3 regions of the Verrucosispora sp. WMMC514 genome follow, and region 1 is predicted to be linked to each of the others. Evidence: riboswitches for the same ligand, from Rfam matches in the RefSeq annotation. Region 1 holds a riboswitch; each other region holds the start of a gene.

Region 1 (7,441 bases):
GATCATCCATGACTCCCCGAGCGGACGCCGGCGCCCCCACGGTCAACGACGAAGCGAGTAGGGCCAGCACCACGCCGCCTCGCGTCAGCAGTTTACGCATGAATCCTCCTCCGGTACAGGAAACGACGCCACATGCGGAACAAGCTACGTACAGACATAGATGACTGTCAACGTAATCACCATTCTTCGATCGCGAACTTCAAGCCGAGAATTATTCGGCTCAACGCGCCAGCTTTACGTCGTCCCACTGGGTGAAGATCGCCGGATACTCCGACCCGTGAGAACACTTGATCGGGCAGACACCCGTTACGCAGCAACAGTTATAAAGGTTGATCTCCGTCTCCGGCAAATACGATCAAGCGCCCGCCGATAATCGATCACATAGACGTGAGCTGATGCTTGCGAGTGCCGTACGGCGTCGCTAGCATCCTCTCGCAGAACGACATCCGAGTGCTCTCCACCACCACTCGCCACCGCCTGCTCCGGGTCGGTAGGCGACGAGCCCCACGGCCGTTCGGCGAAGAAACACGCGTTGAATTCGGTGAACATCAACTGCATCCGAGAGGAACAGAATGACCAAGAACCTCGTCGGCGCGAGAACCGCGATCTTCGCCGTACTCGGCACGGTTCTCGCGTTGTCCCTGTCCGTACCGGCGCACGCCGCCCCGGCCGGTTCCACGGCTCCGCCCGACAGCGAGATCACCGTCGAGGTGGTGGCGGCCAACGGCTCCGGCTGTTCGCCCGGCACCGCCCGCGTGGTGGCCCATCCCGACAACACCGGCTTCCGGATCCGGTACTACGACTTCGTCGCGACCGGCGGCCGGGGCGTCGAGGTCACCGAGAGCCGGAAGAACTGCCAGCTCGGCGTGCTCGTCAACGTGCCGGCCGGCTGGACCATCGCCGTCGCCGCCGCCGACTACCGGGGCCGGGCCCGGATCCCCACCGGCGCGACCGGTCGCCAGCGGACGAGCTACTACTGGCAGGGCTCGTCCGAGACCAGCCGCACCGATGCGACCTTCACCGGCCCCTACAACGGTTTCTGGGGCACCTCGGACGTCGCCCCCGTGCTGGTCTACACGCCCTGCGGACAACAGCGGGTGCTCAACGTCAACACCGAGTTGAGAGTCGATCCGGGCACGGCCGGATCGAACGTCAGCATGTCCATGACGACGACCGAGGGCGACGTCGACACCCTGTTCAACCTCAAGTGGGAACGCTGCTGATCCCCTGATCCGGCCTCGCCACGGCGCCGAGCCGCCCGGCGGGCACGGTGGACGACCTGCCCCACGCCCGCCGGTTCTGGGTGCGTTTGTTGTCGATGGGGCGACAACAAACGCACCCAGCTATGCCACCGGCACCTCGTCGTCCACCCGGGCCGCCCCCGCGACCTCGTGGACCCCACGAACCGCTGCCGCCGGCAGTGCCGCGTAGACGTGTGGGAACGGTCCCCCGTTCGGGGCGTCCTCCCACCGCAGTGCGTCACCGAGCAGGGACGCGTCGAGCGCGACGATGACAAGTTGCGGCTGGTCGCCGAAGACCCGCGCCGCCGTGGCGGGCAGTTGGAAGCGCGAGGAGCAGTGAATGAAGCCGCTGTCCCGATCGAACGGTGAGCCGTCGAACCGGCCGGCGGCCTGGAACTCGGCCCATTCGCCAGGGAGCAGGATCTTGTAGATCAGCACGTCGCCATGCTGCCAGAGCGGCGGATTCGCCGGGCAAGTCAGTCCAGGCGTACGGCGATCTGGAGGGTGTTCAGGTAGTGCTTGCGTATCGTCCCGGCCGGGCGGGCGGCGATCAGCTGCCGGATCCCGGCGAACAGGGTTTGCCGTTGCCAGGGCTCGGCGGCGATGTGATTGGAGTACGTGGACAGCACGGCCAGGTACTCCTCGGCGGTGTAGTCGCGACTCCAGACGTAGCGGTGCACGGTCGGGCTGGCGAAGAACCCGCTGCCCGCCATCACCGCCGCGTCGGGGGCCACGATCGCCTCGGGCGGCTGCGGACCGCCGTGCCCGTCACCCATGCCCACCTCGGCGTAGATCCGCTGGACCTGCCGGAAGAAGTCGTCGCCACCGGCCGGTGACACGTGCTCGGTGGCCACGATCGCCAGGTGGCCGCCAGGACGCAGCAGCTCGGCCGCCCGACGGTAGGCGACCTCCGGGTCCAGCCAGTGCCACGCCGTGGCGGCGAAGACGAGGTCGAACGGCACGCTTTCGTCAGCTTCCCACCGCTCGAAGGGCGACACCACCACGCGCAGGTCGCCCCGGCCGGCGAGTACCCGACGTGCCACGGTGGCCAGCTCCCGTCCCGGCTCCAGGCCGACCACCTGCCAGCCACGCGCCAGCAGACCACGGGTGGCCTTACCGGTGCCGGTACCGAGCTCCAGCACCCGGGCCGGCCCGGTCGACAGGCCGGTCGTCTCGGCCAGGTCGGCGAACAACGCCTCCGGATAGCCCGGCCGGGCCTGCTCGTACAGCTCGGCGGCGGTGTCGAACGTCGTGGCCAGCCCCACGTAGGGCCCCTGCTTCCCCATGGCTCCCCCGCACACGTCTCGAAACGTCGAGGCCGATGTCACCCTGATCGTCGCATCCCCCAGCCGTCGTGCCGACCCATGTCCCTCAGCCGCCACCCCTACTCGCCACCCCCACCCATCGATCGTCCCCACCGTCCACTCCGGGGACCGATTCCCCGAGATCTTGGACAAAATCCGTTCGCGAAAGACGGAAACTGTCCAAGATTCGCGTGATGGCAGCGGGGTCGTCAGGCGGGTTGGTGGCGGGCCCAGGCGATGAAGCGGGTGAAGAGGGTGGTGGGGGTTGGGGCGTCGTGGGGGTTGAGGTGGTAGAGGTCGCGCATGGCGTCGTACATCAGGCCGGCGAGGTAGATGGACAGGCCGCCCGGCAGCTCCGCTGTTACCAGCCGACGCTGGTGCCGGGCCTGCTCCAGACCGAGCGCTACGCCCGCGCGGTGATCCGGACCGACGCCGCGCTGACCGAGGCGGGGGTGGAGCGTCGGCTGGCCAACCGGATGGCCCGGCAGACGGTGCTGGAGCAGGACGACCCGCCCCAACTCGTCGCGGTGATCGACGAGATGGTGCTGCGGCGGGTCGACGAGGAGCTCAAGGACGTGCTGGTCGAGCAGGTGCAACACCTGATGGCGCTGGCCACCCGGCCCAACATCAGCGTGCACCTGGTGCCGACCGGCGTCGCCATGCACGATGGACTGACCGGCCCCTTCATCCTGGCGCGGGGGGCGGACGGCGGCTGGGTGGGTAATCTGGATACCCAACTCGGCGGCGTCCTGGTCGACAAGGACGACGACCTGAGTGTCCTGCTGTCGAAGTGGGAGACGGTGCGCAACGAGGCACTGTCCGGCCGCCAGTCGATCGAGCGCATGAAGGATGTTGTGAAGCCATGGATCTGAACGGCGCGACCTGGCGCAAGTCCACCCGCAGCGGCTCCAGCGGCAACGACTGCGTGGAGGTCGCCGACAACCTGCCCGGCGTCGTGCTGGTCCGCGACACCAAGAACCGCGACGCCGCCACGCTGGCCTTCACCCCGGCCGCCTGGGCAAGCTTCGTCGGCCTGGCGAAGCAGCACGGCCCGCACGCCTGACGTACCCGAAACGGAAGCCCTCGGCCGGCGGGCCGAGGGCTTCCGTGTGTAAAGCGGGACGATGCGATCAGGCCGAGTAGCCGCGGGTGGCGGCCCAGTTGGCGAGATCGATGGTGCTGAGCCAGTACGACGGGTACGAGGCGTCCGCCGAGTCGGCGATCTTCACCAGCCGCCCGGAGTCCTGGTAGCCGACCACGGCGATGTAGTGCCCGCCGGGGAAGGAGTGCCAGCGACCGTCGGTGTCGGTGACGGTGCCGGCGACGTTCACCACGACACCCCGCCCGTCGGTGACGGCGGCGACGACGTCTTCCTGAAGCTGGTCCATCTGGGCCGGGGTGGCCGCACCGCCACGGATCATCGTGGTCTCGTACGGGTCACCCTTGACGACGGCGTTGAGAACGCGGGTGGTGTCCTCGGCCGAGTTGGTGCCGGCGAACGTGGTGCCGAGCTGGCCGGCCAGGGCGTCCTGGCTGCGCGCGACACCGGCGGCACTCAGCGCGTTACGCACCGCGGCGGGACCGCAGTAGTAGCCGTTGATCTGGGCCTGGTGGTCGTAGTCCAGAACCTTCGAGGCCGGCGGCTTCGGTGCCGCTTTCTTGCTGGTCAGGTCCGGGTCCGGGGTGGCCGAGCTGGGCTTCGGCGACGGCGAGGCGGCGGCGCTTGCCGGTGCCGGGCTGGCCGGTGCGGCGCTGCTCGGCGCGGCGCTGCTCGGCGCGGCGCTGCTCGGCGCGGCGCTGCTCGGCGCGGCGGTGGCCGGCGCGACCTCCGCCTGGCTCGGCGCGGCCACCGTGTCGCCGGACAGTTCGGCGGCGGTGGTGGCCCGCGTGGGGGCCGGGGTGTTCCCGGTGCCGGCCAGGGCGGCGCCGGTGCCGGTGGCCAGGACGAGCGCCACGGCGGATCCGGCAACGAGCTGATAGGGGCGTTCGCTGACCAGCCGGCGGAGCCGGCGGGAAAGGGTGTGCTTCACGGATTCCTCCACGGGCTGAGGGGAGAACGGCACACCGGCTCCGGCGGTCGGGTCGGCAACGGAACGCCGACGACCGCCTGGGCGAGCGGGACAGGCCGTTCAAGGGGTACGCCCGGAAGAACCCGGGCGGTGGCGATGACCGGGGTCAGCTCGCGGCGGTCGGGCCGGCGAGCACGGGCACCGCGGTGCCGTGGAGGTGGGGGAACGGGGGGATCACATCGGACCGCACGAGGGTTGGTACTCCTTCCGTCACCGCCGACCGGGTTAGCTGACGGATTCGGGCGGGAAGACGCCCTACCGCGGGCCGAGGCTCGCGGATTCACCCCAGTGGTGCAGTGGGTCCCCGGTTCGTGAGTTCACGATTGAGCGGGTCGGTACGGCGTCGCTTCCTGCGATCGGTTACCGCACCGGACGCGCTGACACTACTGGCCGGTCACCTTGAAGCCAACCCGCTCTGACCTGCTTAAACATGATCGAGCGGGGCAATTTTCGGGTACCTGGGAACTGGCGTCGCTCAATGGGACCGACGGCATTCCGGGCACCAACGGGTGACAACCGGACGGCAGGGAGAAAAGTCGGCGGGGATTACTGCGACAAACGTCTTACCTACGAACAGTGACCGAATTTCGCACCAATGTGACCCAGCTCACGGAATTTCAGCCGAGCCGAGCCGGACGCCAGCGCGGGACCAGGCCGGACCGCTCGACGATGGCGCGTCCGGAGACGGGCGGTCGGTTCGGCCGGAGCCGCGCGGCGGCCGCGTACGCCTCGGCGGAGAGGGCGCGGGCCGCCTCGGTGGCCAGTTCCGCCGCCCGCCACAGGTCACGTTCCCGCCCGGCGGCCGATCGATAGGCGGCCAGGCGGTTGTCGCGTACCACCCGGGCGAGAACGGCCTCCTGCTCGGCCGGGTGACGTCGGGGATCCCAGCCGGACCGGTGCGCCAGTACGTCGGTGAGCTGCCGGGCGGTCAGGTCACCGCGCCAGTGGGCAGCCATCGCCGCCCGGTGCAGCCAGCGTTCCCGAGCCGCGTACTCGGCCGGGGTGCGCGGAGTGCGCGGGGCCGGCAGTCCGGTGACACCGGCCAGCCGCCGGGCGGCGGCCTCCGCCTCGTCGTACCCGGCCCAGGCGCGGTCCAGCTCCGCCTGGGCCACCCGCCACGCCGTACGCCGCCGCTCGGCGTTCTGGCCGGCGCCGGCTGCCGCGACCGCCACCTCCCCGGCGTATCGGCGCAGGTCGGCCTCGTCGGCCGCGGCGCGGAGCGCGTCCGGGTCGGTGGTCTTCTCCACCGGCCCGGCCGGCTCCGGGCGGGCGACCAGCACGGTGAGCACGCCCAGCGCGAGCACCAGCAGGACCGACCAGATGGCGGCGGCGCGTGGCACCTCGATCAGGAACTGGTAGAGAACGGTCTTCTCCATGTCGGCACCTCGGCGGAGATCGGTACGGCGTCGGTGGTCGTACCGGCAGCGGATGGCGATGCGGCGCGGTTGCCGGGTTGAGGCGGGCGGTGCCGCCGGTCATGGCGCGCATCGACGGCGCGACCGACGGCAACGGGCTGGCCGTGCTTGGCGCGGGTGCGCGGCCGGGCGCGGCGCGGAGGCGAGGAAAGGGTCGCCAGGATCAGGCGTGCGGTGGGGCGCGGGCGGCCCGGACACCCGCAACCGGAGCCGGCGACCCCCGCGTGACGCCGGCGGTGCCGCTGCCGAGCGCCGTCAGCCCGGGCTGGCCATCGGCCGCCGGCGGCAGCGAGGGCATCCCGGACCCGACGGAGTCACCGGCGTCCCGCGCGATCGGCGACCCGGAGGCTTCCGCCGGGTCACCAACGCGCGGTCCGGAGGCCCCGGCCAGGTCGGTGCCACCGGCGCCGCGCACGGTCGGCATCGCCAGGCCGGCCCGGTCGAGGCCGGTCACCAGGTCGGGACCGGCCAGGTCGAGGGGTACGGCGACTTCGCGAGCCAGGTCCCGTGCGACGGCGGCCGGTACGGCGGCCTCGGCCGACGGTGCGGCGGCGGGTGCCCGGTCGGGCAGTGCCCAGGCGCCGAGGGAGAAGGCGGCGGCGACCGCGAGCCCGGTCAGCAGCCGCGCGGCCCAGCGCGCCAACCACCACAACGGACGGGCGGGCGCGGCGGGAAGCACCTCGTCACGCTACCGCCACCGGCGGCCCGCACGCACCGGTCACCGGGCGTGTCGCACCGTCCGGCGCGTCGGGTACGTACGTCGATACACGCAGGTCAGCCCGCCGGTCGCCTACCGTCCCTGCTGGACGGAGCGGTCCTGCCCCGGGCCGGTGGCGAGGTCCACATCGCCGCCACCGGACATCCGCTGGCGCGGCAGCCCGTCCACGACCGGTCCGCCCGGCGTCCCCGATCGCGGGGCACCGCGCGACTCCGTGGCTCGCCCCGGGCCAGCCGGCGTCGCGGACCACCCGCCACCCGGCGTCGCGGGCTCGCCGTCCTGCGGGCCGGGTCGGGGTGGCCGGGACGGGGCCAGGAGACGCATCATCGGCTGCTCCACGTACCGCTGCAACAGCGCGGCCAGGCCCAGGGTGAGCAGCAGGAATCCGATCACCGCGACCGGGCCCCACCAGCCGGGCAGGCCGGTGCCCCAGTCGCCGGTGACCCGCAGGATCGTCATGATCACGAAGACGTGCACCAGGTAGAAGGCGAAGGAGACCTCGCCCAGCCAGACCATCGGTCGGGAGCGCAGCGGTGAGCGCCGCCCGTGCACGTCCGCGTCGGCCGCCGCCGCGATCACCAGGACGTACGCCGCCGACAGCAGTGCCGTCCAGAACTCGGCCGGGATCCACTGGGAGGCCGCCACCCAGGTCAGCACGAAGATCAGACTGGCCAGCGGCAGCCGAGGACCCCGC
Region 2 (7,441 bases), 3.0 Mb from region 1:
GCGGTCATCGAGTCGCCCGCCCCGCGGGGGTCGGCCGCCTCCAGGCGCGGCATCCGCACCGTGAACACCTCGCCGTCGACGAGTGCCAACGCGGGCTTGTCGGCCCGGCTGACCACCACGTTCTCGGCACCGGAGGCGTGCAGGTCGTACATCGCGCGGGTGAGCTGTTCCTCGTCGTCGCCCTCGGCCCGCCCGTCGGCGATCAGCTCCTCGTGACTGACCTTGAGGAAGAAGACCCCGCTTTCCAGGACGGCCGTCAGGTGCTCGCCGCAGAGGTCCACCACCACCCGGCCGCCGTTGGCGCCGAGATCGGCGGCAAAACGCCGGTAGAGGTCGGCGGGGACCAGGGACGGATGGTTCGGGCCGCTCAACACGCTCACCGGCGCGCGCAGGCCCTCGCCGAGCGCGAGGTTGTACAGCTCGTCCAGCTCGTGCCGGCTCAACGGTTGGCCGATCACGTCGACGACCTCCCGACGGGTACCTTCGCGACGGTCGTGCACGTACCCGCCGGTGCCACCGGAGTCGCGGGCCACCACCTTGAGGTCGACCCCCTCGCTGACCAGCAACGGCTCCAGCACCTGCCCGACCTCGCCCCCGAGTGCCGCGCAGAGCACCACGTCGACGCCGAGGGACAGCACCATCCTGGCCTGCCACACCCCCTGCCCGCCCGGGTGCAGGTGCAGCTCCGGTGCGTCGCTCGGCTGGTCGATGGTGACGGTCAGCAGCGGGGTCGGCGCGAAGATCATGACGCGGCCGCTCATGAACGCACTCCGTGGTCCGTACCGTCGCCGGGCCTGGCGATTCGCTCGTCCATGGGCGTTCCTCCCGCTAGCGGACAAATACCGCTTACTGGTACGACGGTATCCAACGAGACGCGTCGACGCGCGCCGAAGGGACGGTGCCCGGCCGGCCGACGGAAAAACGCAACGCCGGGTGAACCGCTCGTGAAGAGCGGTTCACCCGGCGCGACGAGGAGGTCAGTACACCGACAGGTGAACGTGGTTGGTGTGGTCGCTGGACGGGTCACCGCGGGCACCGCTGTACGACTTCCAGCCGCTGCTGGGCAACCAGATCTGCCTGTACCAGATCACGTAGAGCACCGCGAGCCGGTCGGCGTTGTTGACGAAGTACGCCGCCAGGTTGTTGCCGTAGGTCCGGTCACCTCCGGTCGCGTCCCCGCCGAAGCCCTTCTTCTGGGCCGCGAAGTCGCAGGCCCGACCCTTCGGGTGCTCGCCCGAGCCGCCGGAGCGGTAGCAGGAGACGTACCGGGTGAAGCCGGCCGACTTGGCCTGCTTCAGCGCGTGCAGGGTGCGTGGGGTGATGCAGCCGTTGGCCGGGGTGGGGTCGTTGACGCTGCACGACTCCGAGGGCCACGACCCGTCGGAGTTGCGCGGAGCGGGCTTGGCGGTGGGACTCGACCCGCCGCTACGCGACGGTGACCGGGCGGCCCGTTCGGCGGCCCTGGCCCGCTCGGCCGCCTCGTCCCGCTCGATGGCCACGGTCAACGCCCGCTCGGCCTGGTCCTTGCGCTTGGCCATCACGGCCACCTGCTTGCGCTGTTCCTGGATCTCCGCGTCCAGGGCCAGCTTGGTGGCGCTGACCTCGTCCCGGGCGGTCTGGAGTTCCCGCAGCGCACGGTCCTCATTGGCGGCCACCGCGTCCAGCGCCGCCGCCCGGTCCATGAAACCGGCCGGTGACCCGCTGTTGAGCAGCGCCGACGCGGCACCCAGCCGTCCGGTGCGGTACGCCTGCGCGGCGATCTCGGCGACCTTGGTACCGCGCTCGGCGACCTGGCTCTCGGTCGTCTTGAGCTGCTCGGCCAGCTTCTTCTGTCGCTTCACCGAGCGGTCGAGCGCCGTCTTGGCGTCGAGATAGCCCTTGCTGGCCGCCTCCAACTGGGCCCGTAGTGCCGGGGTGCCGCCCTCGTCGTCCACATCTCCCGGTGCCGCCGCGCGCAACGCCTGCGGTGCGGCGGTCGCTGGGGAGAAGGGAGCCAGCGCGACGCCGAGGGTGAGGGCGAGCGCGGCGGCGATCAGGGCCGCCGTACGGGCGGCCGGTCTTACCGTTGCCACTGCTGGCATGCACATGTCCTTCCGTCAGCCGCCGACCGGGTTAGCTGACGGGTTCGGGACGGAAGATCCCTACCGCTGGCGCGGATACACCCCAGGAACGTGGTTCCCCGGTTCGCCCTGGCGGGCGATTAGGCGGCGGCCGCCGCCGGCACCGGTGGGTGCCGCCTGGCGGTGGCCGGGTCAGAGCCTACCGGTGCGCACGTGACCGGTGCAGCTGCTGTTACTGCTGGTGTTCGGTTGTTGACTAGTAGACCAGAGCAAATCGGACAATAACCTACTTTTCTCCGATTGGCCTGGTCACCACCGCACCGCCCCGCAACCCCCGGGGTCGGTACGCGGCTCGACCTGGAGGGTCGCGTGTTCGATCTGGAAGTCCTCGTGCAGCGCCGAGCGGGCCGCCGCCAGGACGGTGCCGACATCGGCGTCCGGACTGACGGTCAGGTGTGCGGAGGCGACCTCCATTCCGGAGGTCAACGTCCAGACGTGCAGGTCGTGGACGCCGGCCACGCCCGGTACCGCGGCCAGCCGGTCGTGCACCGCGGTGACCTGCAGGTGCTCCGGTGCGGCCTGGACCAGGATGCGTACCGCTGCCCGGCCCAGGCGCCAGGTGCGGGGCAGGATGAACACGGCGATCGCGACCGCCACCAGCGGATCGGCCCACCACCAGTCGGTCACGGCGATCAGCAGGGCGGCCGCGATCACGCCCAGCGAGCCCAGCAGGTCCGCCAGCACCTCCAGGTAGGCCCCCCGCAGGTTGATGCTCTCCCGCGCCCCCGGGCGCAGCAGCGCGAACGCGGCGACGTTGGCGAGCAGGCCGAGCGCCGCCACCACCAGAACCGGGCCGGCGAGCACCTCGGGCGGATCCCCGAATCGACGTACCGCCTCGATCAGCACGTACACCGCGACGCCGGAGAGCAGTACGGCGTTGGCCAGGGCCGCGAGCACCTCCAGCCGGTAGAGCCCGAAGGTGCGTTGTGGGTCGGTGTCGGCCCGCCGGGTGGCGGCCACGGCCGCGAGGGCCATGCCGATGCCCAGCACATCGGTGAACATGTGCCCGGCGTCGGAGAGCAGGGCCAGCGAACCGGTCCGCAAAGCGGTGCCTGCCTCGATCAGCATCAGGGCGCTGAGCAGGGCGAACGCCGCCCACAGCCGGCCGGAGTGGCGGTGTGCGGCGTTTGAGACCGCAGCGTGGTGGTGGTCATGGCCGGCGCCCACCCAGACACCTTGCGTCGTCAGGCGGGCCGGGGACGGACCTATGCCAACATCGCTATGAGTGCAAGCGTCGGCTCGCGACTCAACCGGTCGGGTCGACGGTGGTCAACCGCTGGGTGGCCCGGGACAGCGCGACGTAGAGAGTACGGACACCGGCGCCGGGCTCCGCCCGGATCTCCGCCGGGGCGACCAGCACCACCCCGTCGTACTCCATGCCCTTGGCCTCCAGGCTGGTCACCACCTGCAACCGATCGCCGCCATGGGCTCCCAGCCAGGCCGCGACCTGGTCCCGTCGCGGCACCGGCGTGATCACCCCGACGGTGCCCTCCACCTCGCCGAGCAGGGCGCTGGCGGCCGTCACGACGGTGGTCTCCAACTCGGGCGCCGGCACCACGAGCCGCACCGGATCGACCCCGGTGGAGCGGACCGCGGTGGGCAGCGCGAGATCGGGGTACGCCCGCCGGATCTCGGCCGCCGCCACCGCGAAGATCTCGGCCGAGTTGCGGTAGTTCGTGGTGAGCGTGAAACGGTGCCGACGACGGCGACCCAGCGCCTGGTCGCGGGCCCGGGCCAACTCCTGCGGATCCCCCGTCCACGCGGTCTGCGCCGGGTCGCCCACCACCGTCCAGGACGCCAACCGGCCGCGCCGGCCCACCATCCGCCACTGCATCGGTGAGACGTCCTGGGACTCGTCGACCACCAGGTGGGCGTAGTCGCGGTAATCCTCGGGGCGCTCCCGGGCGGCCTGCCGGGCGGCCCGCTGCCGGTCGGCGAACGTGCTCAGCTCGCGTACCCCACCGGCCAACTGGAACGGGTCCCGCTTCCGGCGGGCAGCGCGCATCGGCTTGCCGAGCAGCGCGTCCAGCTCGTCCAGCAGCGCGACGTCGGCGACGGTCAGACCATCCGTGGCCAACCCCCGGTAGGCCGAGCCGAGCAGCCGGATCTCGGCACCCGAGAGCAGTCCCGCGCCGTACCGGCGCAACCGCTGCGGATCGGCCAACCAGGCGAGCACGTGCCGCGGATGCAGCCGGGGCCACCACGCCTTAAGAAAGTCGCGGAAATCGGTCCGGTCGATCAGCTCGTCCTCGAAGGCGCGCTGCTCGGGCAACCCGGCGATGCCCAGCCGGCGGGCCTGCGCCCAGAGCGCGGCGAGCACGCCGTCGAAGCCGGCCCGACGCACCTCGTTGCGCCGGGCGCCACGAGGCAGCGCCCGCTCCCGGATGGCGTCCAGCTCGGCCCGCTCCAGCCGCAGCAGCGTGCCCCGGTACAGCAGGCGCAGCTCGGGCGGGGCGTCGGGCACCGCGTCCCGGGCGGCCCGTTCCAGCACCCGGCGCATCCGCAGCGAACCCTTGACCGCCGCCACCTCGGGCGGATCGGTGCGGGTGGCCACCACCCCGGGGAACAGGGTGCCCAGCGAGTGCAGGGTGGCGGTGTCCTCACCAAGCGACGGCAGCACCGAGGCGATGTACTCGACGAAGACGGAGGAGGGGCCGATCACCAGGATGCCGCCCCCGGCGTACCGGCTGCGGTCGGTGTAGAGCAGGTATGCCGCGCGATGCAGCGCCACCGCCGTCTTGCCGGTGCCCGGGCCACCGGAGACGATCGTGACTCCCGAGCCGGGGGAGCGGATCGCCTCGTCCTGCTCGCGCTGGATGGTGGCCACGATGTCCCGCATGCCGCGACCGGTGGTCCGGGACAGGGTGGCCAGCAGCGCGCCGTCGCCGACCACCGGCATGTCCGGTGGGGCGGCGTCCGGGTCCAGCAGGTCGTCCTCGATCCGGGTGACCCGCTCGCGGCTGGACTGGATCGTGCGGCGCCGGACGACGCCGAGCGGCTCGGCCGGCGTCGCCTGGTAGAAGGCGGCGGCGGCCGGGGCCCGCCAGTCCACCACCAGGGTGGTGGCGTCCTCGTCGCGGATACCGAGTCGCCCGACGTACAGGGTCTGCCCGTCCCGCAGGTCGAGGCGGCCGAAGACCAGCCCCTCGTACTCGGCGTCGAGCAGGTGGCGTCGCTGCGCGGCGTGGAAGACCATCGCGTCCCGCTCGACGAGCGCACCGAAGTTGCCGACCCGGGCGAGCCGGTAGCCCTCCCGCTCCGCGCGGACGGCGGATCGGCGCAGCTCGGCCAGTCGCGCGTACACCCGGTCGAGATGCCGTTGCTCGGCGGCGATCTCCTGATCCAGGGTGCTCTGGTCCACCGCTCGCTCTCCTCGTGACGCCGCCCGACCAACCGCACGAGATTACGCCCCGCGTCCGACCTGGCCGGAGGGGCACCTTGGCCGAGGTCGTCGGCGGTCAGCCGGAGACGCGCCGTCCGGCCGGGAGATCATCGAGAACCCGGCGCAACACGCCGGCCAGGGCGGCGTTCACCTCCTCGGGCCGCTCCATCATCAGCATGTGTCCGGCACCGGGGCAGACGGTCAGGTCGGTGGCCGGCAGCGCGGCGGCGATCGACTCCGCGCACGGCGGCGGGGTGAGCCGGTCACGGTCACCGACCAGTGCCGCGGCCGGCAGGTGAGCCAGCGCGGTGAGCGTGTCCAGCCGGTGCTGGGTGCCGATGGAGGCCCGGAACCCGCCGATCGACCGCAGCGAGGCGCGGGCGACGGCCGAGGTGACCAGCCGGATGTCCGTGGGGTCGCAGCGGTCCCCGAAGAGCATCCACCGGATGCTCGGGCGCAGCGCCCGCAGCAGCGCCCGGGGCGGTCGCCAGGCGCCGCAGCGGGCGAGGACTCCCGCGCCGGTGGTCTCGGCCAGCCGGATGATCCGGGCGATCCGGGGAGAAAGGCCGTAGACGGTGTGGGTGTGGCCCTCGGCCGTGGTGGAGACGAAGACCAGACCGGCGGTACGCCGGGAGAAGTGGTCCGGGTGGCGGTGTGCGTACTCCATGATCGTCATGCCGCCCATCGAGTGGCCGACCAGCACCACCGGGCCGGTGGGCGCCACCGTGTCCAGCACCGCGGCCAGGTCGTCACCGAGCTGGGCCAGGGTGGCGGTGGGTAGGGCCATGCAGCTGGACCGGCCGTGCCCACGCGCGTCGTAGGTGACCACCCGGACCGAGCCGAACGTCTCGCGGATGGCGGCCAGCTGCCGGTGCCAACTGCGTCCGTCCAGGGTCCAGCCGTGCAGCAGCACGGCGGTCACCTCGGCGTCGGTCGGGCCGGTGGTCTCCACGTGCAGGCGTACGTCGTCGCCCAGCCGTACCTCGGTCGGCTCCGGCATTGCCACCTCCCCACGGCGCACGGTTGCGTAACACCGGGGATACCCGGTGGTAACACCGGCTACCCGTCATGACAACACGCCAACCGGGGTGTTGAGAAGATCTCGTCGATCGGCTCCGCCGGGGCGACGACCCGGCCAGGCTGAGAGGCATGGCAACCAGGAGTGGCACACCCGCCGGCTCCGCGCTCGCTGGCCAGGCCCGCGGAGGCACGCCGCGCGCGGCCCTGGCCGAGCTGCTCGCCGGCAACCGGCGGTTCGTCAGCGGGCAACCGGTGCACGGCCACGACGTCACCGCGGCGGCCGCGACCGCCTCGGGCGACCAGCAGCCGTACGCCGTGGTGCTGGGCTGCATCGACTCGCGGGTGCCGTTGGAGGCGATCTTCGACCAGACCTTCGGATCGATCTGCGTCATCCGCACCGGGGCGCAGGTGCTGGACCGGGCGGTGCTGGGCTCGATCGAGTACGTGGTCGAGGTGTTGGGCGTACCGCTGGTGATGGTGCTGGGTCACGAGCGGTGCGGCGCGGTGCAGGCGACCATCGACTCCCTGCGCACCGGTCGGCGTCCGGCCGGCGCGCTCGCCCATCTGGTCGACCGGATCGTGCCGGCGGTCACCGAGGTGGGGTTGGACGAGAAGAACCTGCTGCCGCTCGCCGTCCGCCGGCACGTGGTCCGTACCGTGGCCGCGCTGCGCGCCGACCCCAGGCTGACGCCGCCGGTCGCCGCCGGCCGGCTCGCCGTCACCGGAGCCGTCTACGACCTCGCCACCGGCGAGGTGGCCCTGCTGGACCCGCCGGAACGGCCATGAGACGGTGCACGCCCGCCGGGGTGACCCGACGGGCGTGCACAGGTGGTACGGGCGGGCGCGGCGCGCCCTCGGCCGATCAGGCCTCGAAGACGCCGGCCTCGACCAGGCGCTTCTCGGTGGCGTCCCAGCCGTC
Region 3 (7,441 bases), 1.5 Mb from region 1:
CTGGCCGCCTTGGTCCGCCTGGCGTCCGTGCCAGCGCGGCGGCGTCACCTGACTCGATCGGTCGGCCGGACCGCCGTCGGTCAGCCGACGGGTGGGCCGCGCCGGGTCGGCTCGCCCGCGCGGACGGCGGGCACCGGGGCGACGCGGTGGTCGACCTGGGCAGCCCCGGCCGATGTGCCGTCGGTGCCTGCGGGCCGGGCCGGCGCACTGGTGGTCGGCTCGCCCCACTGGCCGGCGTCGACCGCCCGCGCGGGCTCGACGGCGGGCCGGACGGCCGGCACCGCGGTGGACGGCGAGCCGAGGGCGACGGTGGCGGTCGGTGGTGACACGGCGGTGGACCGGGCCGGCGGATCGGCCGCGACGGCCCCGCCGAGACCGACGGCGAGCACCAGCGACGCCAGCGCCAGTCGGGTCAGCTCGCGCAGTGCGCGCAGCGTCGCCGGCCACAGTGGACGGGCGAACGCGGGAGACGGCACGGAACCCAACCTATCCCGCCTTCGGCGGGATCGCAGCGCCGCGTTCGTCCGGGGTGGGTGAAGCGCGCCACGTCGTCCGATCAGGAGGTCCGTCGACTCACCCCTCGGCGGTGCCGGTGACCTGCTCCTTGGTGAAGAGGGCCAGCAGGTCGCCGACCTCGTGGTCGGCCTCCGCCGGGTGCCGGAACCGTCCGGCGGGGTTCAGGGTGTACTCGTTGCGCCGACCCACCCGGGTGCGGTGCAGGTAGCCGCCGGCCTCCAGGTCGGCGACGATCGCCTGGGCGGCACGCTCCGTGACGCCGACCTCGGTCGCGACGTCCCGTAGCCGGGCGGTGGGGTTACGGGCGATGGCGAGCAGGACGTGCGCGTGGTTCGTGAGAAACGTCCAGTTCCGCGCGTTTTCCCGTGCGTCAGTGCTCGCCATGTCCGCCATCGTATGACCTGCCGTTCGGCTACCTCGGCTCGCGCCGTCGCCGATACCGGCCCGGCCGAGCGCAAGCGTCGACTGATGCATGAAACACATATCACGTATAGCTTGACGTGCGTTATGCCGCGTGTGACCGTGATGGCAGCCCGTGACCAGCGCCGGCCGGGATGACCAGGCATTCCTCCCAGAGATGAGGTGCAGCTGGATGAGTCGACCCGGAACGCCCGGTACGCAACCCGGTCCGGACCGCGAGGCGCTCGGCGCGGATCATGCCGGTGCCCCGCAGGGCGCCCTCGCCGAACTGCTCGCCGGCAACCGCCGATTCGTCACCGACGCGCTGCGGCATCCCAATCAGGACGCCGGGCGTCGGGCTGCCGTCGCGACCGGGCAGCATCCCTTCGCGGTGATCGTCGGCTGCTCCGACTCCCGGCTCGCCGCCGAGATCATCTTCGATCGCGGGCTGGGCGACCTCTTCGTGGTCCGCACCGCCGGGCACACCGTCGGGCCGGAGGTGCTGGGCAGCGTGGAGTACGCGGTGGCCGTGCTGGGTACGCCGCTGGTGGTGGTGCTGGGCCACGACTCGTGCGGCGCCGTCCAGGCGGCCCGCGACGCATTGGCCACCGACACCACGCCCCCCGGGCACTTGGGCGCCGTGGTCGACGCGGTGGTGCCGAGCCTGCGCCGAGCGCAGGACGCCGGGGTGCACGAGCTGGACGAGATCGTGGACATCCACATCGCGCGAACCGTCGAGACGATGCTGGACTCCTCGGCGACCCTCGCGGCGGAGGTGGCTGCCGGGCGGTGCGCGGTGGTCGGCATGTCGTACCGGCTGGCCGCCGGTGAGGTGCGGGCGGTCGCCGCGGAACCCGCCGAACTGGCCGGCGTGATGGCGACCACGCCCTGATCCGCGACCGACGACGTCCGGAACGACGAGGGCCGTCCCGCCACGGTCGGCGGGACGGCCCTCGGTGCGTCGCGTGGGGGGTCAGAGCAGTGACACGTGCACGTGGTCGGTGTGGTTGGACGGGCCGCTGTAGGAACTCCAGCGTTCCGTCGCCGCGAACCAGATCTGGCGGTTCCAGATCACGTAGTAGACGCCCAGCCGGTCGGCGTTGCGGACCAGGAAGGCCGCCAGGTTGTTGCCGTAGATCCGGGTGTCGTTGTTGTGCCACGGGCTGAAGCCGCTGTTCTGCAACGACCAGTCACAGGCCCGACCCTTGGGGTGCTCGAACTTGTCACCCGGTCGGAAGCAGCCGACGAACCGGTTGAACCCGGCCCGCTTGACCTCCTTGTACATGTGCAGCGTCCGGGGCGTGATGCAGCCCGACGTGGTGGGGTCGTTCTGGCTGCACGACTCGGGCTTCCACCCGCCGTCCGAGGACCGGTTCGGCCCGATCCGGGCCACCGGCGAGGTGGCGTCCACCAGTCCGCCGGTCAGGCCGACACCGCCGACCAGCCGGAGGGACTTCTCCGCCTCGCTCTTCTTGCGCGCCATGTCGTTGGTCAGCTTCTTCTGCTCGCGCACCTCGGCGTCGAGCGCGAGCTTGGCCTGCTCGGCGCGGAGCTTTATCGCGTTGACCTCGCCCAGCTTCTTGTCGTTCACCAGGTTCAGCTCGTCGAGTGCCGAGGCCCGGTTGATGAACGAGTCCGGTGCGCCGCTCTGCAACAACATGGCGATCGCGCCGACCCGGCCGGTCCGGTAGGACTGGGTGGCGATCTCGGCGACCTGCGGAGCGAGCGCGTCCAGGTCGGCCTGCGCGGCACGGACCTCGACCGCCAGCTGGAGCTGGCGTTTCTTGGACTTCTCCAGCTTGGCCTTGGCCTTTGAGTAGTCCCGGGTGGTCGCCTCGATCAGATCGTTGAGCATCGGCGGGTCGTCGTCGTGCTCCGCCGGTTTGGGGTCGTTCGGTGCGGCCGTGGCCGGCATCGGGCCGGCGAACACGGCGAACGCGGCGAACACGGCCACCACGGGTGTCAACCAGCGGCGTAGGGGTGCCGTCACTGTTTTCCCTTCCATCGACCGCCGACCGGGTTAGCTGACGGGTTCGGGACGGAAGTGGCCCCTACCGCTTTCGCGGATTCACCCCACCTACCTGGGTCCCCGGCTCGCCTGAGGGCGATTGGGCGGTGGCACCGCAGGCGCCGCTGCGCGCCTTCGGCGGTGACCGGCAGTGAGGTTACCCGACAGTCCATCTGTGCTTCTACGCCCCGAACCCGACTAGATGCGTCATTTCGTAATCGCTTTGAGTGACCAGCGACACGGTTTCGAGCCGCATCGGCAGGGGCGGTCACGTTGAGGAGTGTCACCATGTGGTGTCCGTGCTCCTGTCCGGGTCGGGCCACCCCGAGGGGGTGGCGGGGGACGTGTTTCGGGTGGGTGGGGTGCTCAGGGCGCGGAGCGCCTCGGCCCGGTCCGTCGCCGGCCGGGGGACCAGGGGGGTGGGTTCGCCGGTGCGGGCACCAGCCTCGCCGCGTCCGGCGGTGGTGACGACCGCCGCCAGCGCCGTGGTCAGCGGCACCGCGGCGATCAGCCCGAGCGTGGCCACCACGCTCCGGACGATCTCCGTGGTGAGGAACTCGCTGGTCACGATCTGGCCCAACGCGCGGGAGTCCGCGGTCAGCAGGAGCAGCAGTGGCAGCGAGGCGCCGGCGTACGCCAGCACGATGGTGTTCACCACCGACGCGATGTGGGCTCGGCCGACCCGGGTGGCCGAGCGGTACAGCTCCCGGCGGGAGAGGTTCGGGTTGGCGTGGCGTAGCTCGTTGACCGCGGCGGCCTGGGTGACCGTGACGTCGTCGAGCACGCCCAGCGAGCCGATGATGATGCCGGCCAGCAGCAGGCCGTGCAGGTCGACATCCCCCCGGAACATGGACAGGGTGGTGGCGTCCTCGCTGCCGAATCCGGTCAGGTGGGTGGCCCCGGTGGCGGCCAGCCCGAGCAGCCCGGTGAGGACCAGACTGGCGAGCGTGCCGAGCACGGCCACCGAGGTCTGCGCGGAGATGCCGTGGGTCAGGTACAGCACCACGAACATGATCAACGAGGCGCCGACGATGGCGACCGCGAGCGGCGGCTGGCCGGCGCTGATGCCGGGCAGCACGAAGGTCAGCAGGATCGCGAAGCTGGCCGCCAGGCCGCCCAGCGCCGCCAGGCCCCGTAGCCGCCCGAAGGCGACGATGGCGGCGGCGAAGAGCACGGCCAGCCACACCAGCGGCTTGCCGCGCTGGTGTTCGGCGATGTTGTAGGTGCTGACCGACGGATCCTCCGGGTCGACGAGCGAGACCAGGATGATGTCGTCGCCGACGTCGACGCGGGGTGCCCCCGGCCCGGCCGGGATGGGCGTCTGCACGTCCTGTCCGGCGTCCGGGCCGGTCTGCACTCGCACGGTGACCGTGCCGCAGGGGCCCGCCGCGGTCGTCGGGGTGCCCTCGGGCACCACCGGGTTGGGCGGGCAGGGCTCGCTCACCACCCGGGTGACCGTGCCGTGGTAGCGGGGGGCGTCGTCGGTGGCCTCGGGACGCGGGGCGTCCCGGGGCCAGAGCACGATCGCGGCGACCAGGGTGGCGAGGAAGAGGGGGACCACCGTCACGACGAGGATCCGCCGCACCCGGGGCGGGGTGGGCGGAGCGGAACGGGTGTGGTCGGCGCCCATTCAGTGTCTCCCAACGATTTCAGGGCTGAGTACGTGTCGATGGGCGAGACGGTTCAGTGCCGCCGGACGACCGTGTCGAAGGGCAGCCCGAATGGCCGGAAGGTGGCGGGGCGGCTGCGTACCGTGAGCTGTGGAGGGGTTCGCGACGGCGGCAGGGGCGGGTGCCCGCCGGCGACCTCGGGCCGCGCGGCACGGATTTCGGCTGGCCATCGTGTGCGAATGGTAACCAGCCCGAACTCGCGACGCCGTTCGCGAGGGTATGTCGGCGGGTCGGATCAGCCGCGCTTCATGAGCCGGCCCACGGCGGCCATCATCTCGGTCGCCATCTCGTCGGCGCGTCCCTCGGCGGCACCTTCGTGCATGCAGTGCCGGGCGTGCCCGTCGAGCAGACCGAGGGCGACCTTGTCCAGCGCGGCCTGGATGGCGGAGATCTGGGTGAGCACGTCGATGCAGTAGCGATCGTCGTCGACCATCTTCTCGATGCCGCGCACCTGGCCCTCCACGCGGCGCAGCCGGGCCAGGAGTTGGTCCTTGCTGGCGGTGTAACCACGGATCGGCGCGGGTGTGCTCATGCCGACAAGGATAGCCTACCCCCAGGGGGTATGGTACGGTCGATGTCGTAGATACCCCCTACGGGTATCGGGTGGTGCTCGGCCACCCTGGCGAGCTGGTGAGGAGAGTCGCATGGTCAGCACGACGTACCAGGTGCAGGGCATGACCTGCGGGCACTGCGTCAACGCGGTCAGCACCGAGATCGGTGCGATCGAGGGAGTCAGCGACGTCCAGGTGGACCTGGCCACCGGTCAGGTGACCGTCACCAGTGACCAACCGCTCTCCGGTGACGCGGTGCGTGCCGCGGTGGACGAGGCCGGATACGAGCTGGTCGGCGCCTGAGCCGGCCGGCAGGCGGAAACCGAGGAGTCGAGCATGAACACGGCGACGAGGCTGAGCGGTTTCGTGCTCGGCCTGGCGGCGGTCTTCGGCGCGGCGTACGGGGTGGGGCAGCTGACCGGCCCGGTGAACGTGCTCGCCGCCGACCACGACAGTGCGGGCGCCGGTCACGGGGGTGACGTCCGCGCCGAGGGCGACACCGGCCGAGCGGCGGGGCCGGTCGGGCACGGTGAAGGGGAGGCCGGGCAGCTGCCCGGCGGCCTGCTCGTCTCAGACCGCGGCTACTCCCTGGTGCCGGTCGACGCGCCGCCGGGTGAATTCGCGTTCCGGATCACCGGCCCCGACGGCCGCCCCGTGACCGGATACGACGTCAGCCACGACGAACGGATGCACCTCATCGTGGCCCGCCGCGACCTGTCCGGCTTCCGGCACGTCCATCCGGAGCTGGCCGCCGACGGCACCTGGCGGATCGCCTCGCCGCTGGACTCCCCGGGGGTGTGGCGGGCCTTCGCGGACTTCACCCCGACCGGCGGTGACCCCATGACGCTCGGCGTCGACGTGACCGTCCCCGGCGCGCTGACCGAGCGAGAGCTGCCCGCTCCGGCGAGCAGCGCCACCGTCGACGGTTACACGGTCACCCTGGCCGGCACCCCACGGCCCGGGCACTCCACCACGCTGACGTTGACCGTCAACCGCGACGGCGCGCCGGTGACCGATCTGGAGCCGTACCTCGGCGCGTACGGTCACCTGGTCGCGCTGCGCCGGGGCGACCTCGCCTACCTGCACGTACACCCCGAGGGTGCCCCGGGCGACGGGCGGACCGCCCCCGGACCGCAGGTCAGCTTCGCCACCGAGTTCCCCTCGGCCGGCACGTACCGGCTCTACCTCGACTTCCGGCACCGAGGCGTGGTGCGTACCGCCGAGTTCACGGTGCGGGTCGGTGACCCGGGCGGTGCCGCCGCGCCGACCGACGGGCTCGCGACCCCCGGACCCGAGGACGGGCACGGCAGCCCCGGGCACGGGCACGACTGACGGGACCAACCATGAGCACGAGCCGACCCCTGACCGCCGCGCCGCACCTGATCGAGCTGGCCATCGGCGGGATGACCTGCGCGTCCTGCGCCGCCCGGATCGAGAAGAAGCTCAACCGGATGGACGGCGTGCAGGCCACCGTCAACTACGCCACCGAGAAGGCGACGGTCTCCTACGCCGACCCGGTCACCCCGGACGACCTGGTCGCCACGGTCGAGAAGACCGGCTACCAGGCCAGCCTGCCGCCACCGCCCACCCCGGCCGGGCCGGCAGCCGCCGAACCGGTGGACCCGCTGCCCGCCCTGCGTACCCGGTTGTGGGTCTCGGTGGCGCTGAGCGTCCCGGTGATCGTGTTGGCCATGGTGCCGGCCTGGCAGTTCACCTACTGGCAGTGGCTGTCGCTGACCCTGGCCGCCCCGGTGGTGGTCTACGGCGGGCTGCCCTTCCACCGGGCCGCGCTGGTCAACCTGCGGCACGGCGCCGCGACCATGGACACCCTGGTGTCGCTGGGCACGCTGGCCGCCCTGGGCTGGTCGGTGTGGGCGCTGTTCCTCGGCACCGCCGGCACCCCGGGAATGACCCATCCGTTCAGTTTCGACATCGGCCGCACCGACGGCTCCGGCAACATCTATCTGGAGGCCGCCGCCGGGGTGACCACCTTCATCCTCGCCGGCCGTTACTTCGAGGCGCGGGCGAAGCGAACCGCCGGGGCGGCTCTGCGGGCGCTGCTGGAACTGGGCGCCCGGGACGTGTCCGTGCTCCGTGACGGCGTGCAGACCCGGATACCGGTGGACCAGCTCGTGGTGGGCGACCGCTTCGTGGTGCGGCCCGGCGAGAAGATCGCCACCGACGGGACGGTGGAGGAGGGTTCCTCGGCGGTCGACGCCAGCCTGGTCACCGGCGAGTCGGTACCGGTCGAGGTGGCAACGGGTGACGCGGTGATCGGCGGCTGCGTCAACGCCGGT

What was found. Region 1 has a riboswitch for cyclic di-AMP ahead of O7597_RS21345 (C39 family peptidase). Riboswitches for the same ligand answer to the same signal wherever they lie in the genome.
Region 2: it holds a riboswitch for cyclic di-AMP, as region 1 does, so the genes downstream of both, O7597_RS03200 (hypothetical protein) here and O7597_RS21345 (C39 family peptidase) in region 1, are expected to answer to the same signal.
Region 3: it holds a riboswitch for cyclic di-AMP, as region 1 does, so the genes downstream of both, O7597_RS14135 (hypothetical protein) here and O7597_RS21345 (C39 family peptidase) in region 1, are expected to answer to the same signal.

What each region holds. Positions count from the first base shown of each region.
Region 1 covers NZ_CP114906.1:4,577,013-4,584,453, reverse strand. The annotation lists gene O7597_RS21375 (DUF4360 domain-containing protein) at 1-100, opposite strand, end outside; gene O7597_RS21370 (DUF4360 domain-containing protein) at 573-1,223, shown strand; gene O7597_RS21365 (DUF952 domain-containing protein) at 1,344-1,679, opposite strand; gene O7597_RS21360 (class I SAM-dependent methyltransferase) at 1,718-2,527, opposite strand; gene O7597_RS21355 (DUF5753 domain-containing protein) at 2,923-3,417, shown strand; gene O7597_RS21350 (DUF397 domain-containing protein) at 3,408-3,608, shown strand; gene O7597_RS21345 (C39 family peptidase) at 3,676-4,587, opposite strand; cyclic di-AMP (ydaO/yuaA leader) riboswitch at 4,814-4,954, opposite strand; gene O7597_RS21340 (hypothetical protein) at 5,232-5,990, opposite strand; gene O7597_RS21335 (hypothetical protein) at 6,193-6,708, opposite strand; gene O7597_RS21330 (acyltransferase) at 6,820-7,441, opposite strand, start outside.
Region 2 covers NZ_CP114906.1:725,596-733,036, reverse strand. The annotation lists gene O7597_RS03205 (PfkB family carbohydrate kinase) at 1-761, opposite strand, end outside; gene O7597_RS03200 (hypothetical protein) at 978-2,081, opposite strand; cyclic di-AMP (ydaO/yuaA leader) riboswitch at 2,086-2,217, opposite strand; gene O7597_RS03195 (cation diffusion facilitator family transporter) at 2,370-3,287, opposite strand; gene O7597_RS03190 (AAA family ATPase) at 3,367-5,481, opposite strand; gene O7597_RS03185 (alpha/beta hydrolase) at 5,579-6,502, opposite strand; gene O7597_RS03180 (carbonic anhydrase) at 6,652-7,308, shown strand; gene O7597_RS03175 (hypothetical protein) at 7,385-7,441, opposite strand, start outside.
Region 3 covers NZ_CP114906.1:3,120,250-3,127,690, forward strand. The annotation lists gene O7597_RS14120 (hypothetical protein) at 81-476, opposite strand; gene O7597_RS14125 (helix-turn-helix domain-containing protein) at 574-909, opposite strand; gene O7597_RS14130 (carbonic anhydrase) at 1,109-1,807, shown strand; gene O7597_RS14135 (hypothetical protein) at 1,889-2,905, opposite strand; cyclic di-AMP (ydaO/yuaA leader) riboswitch at 2,909-3,040, opposite strand; gene O7597_RS14140 (YibE/F family protein) at 3,207-4,553, opposite strand; gene O7597_RS14145 (metal-sensitive transcriptional regulator) at 4,829-5,125, opposite strand; gene O7597_RS14150 (copper ion binding protein) at 5,238-5,447, shown strand; gene O7597_RS14155 (hypothetical protein) at 5,481-6,476, shown strand; gene O7597_RS14160 (heavy metal translocating P-type ATPase) at 6,488-7,441, shown strand, end outside.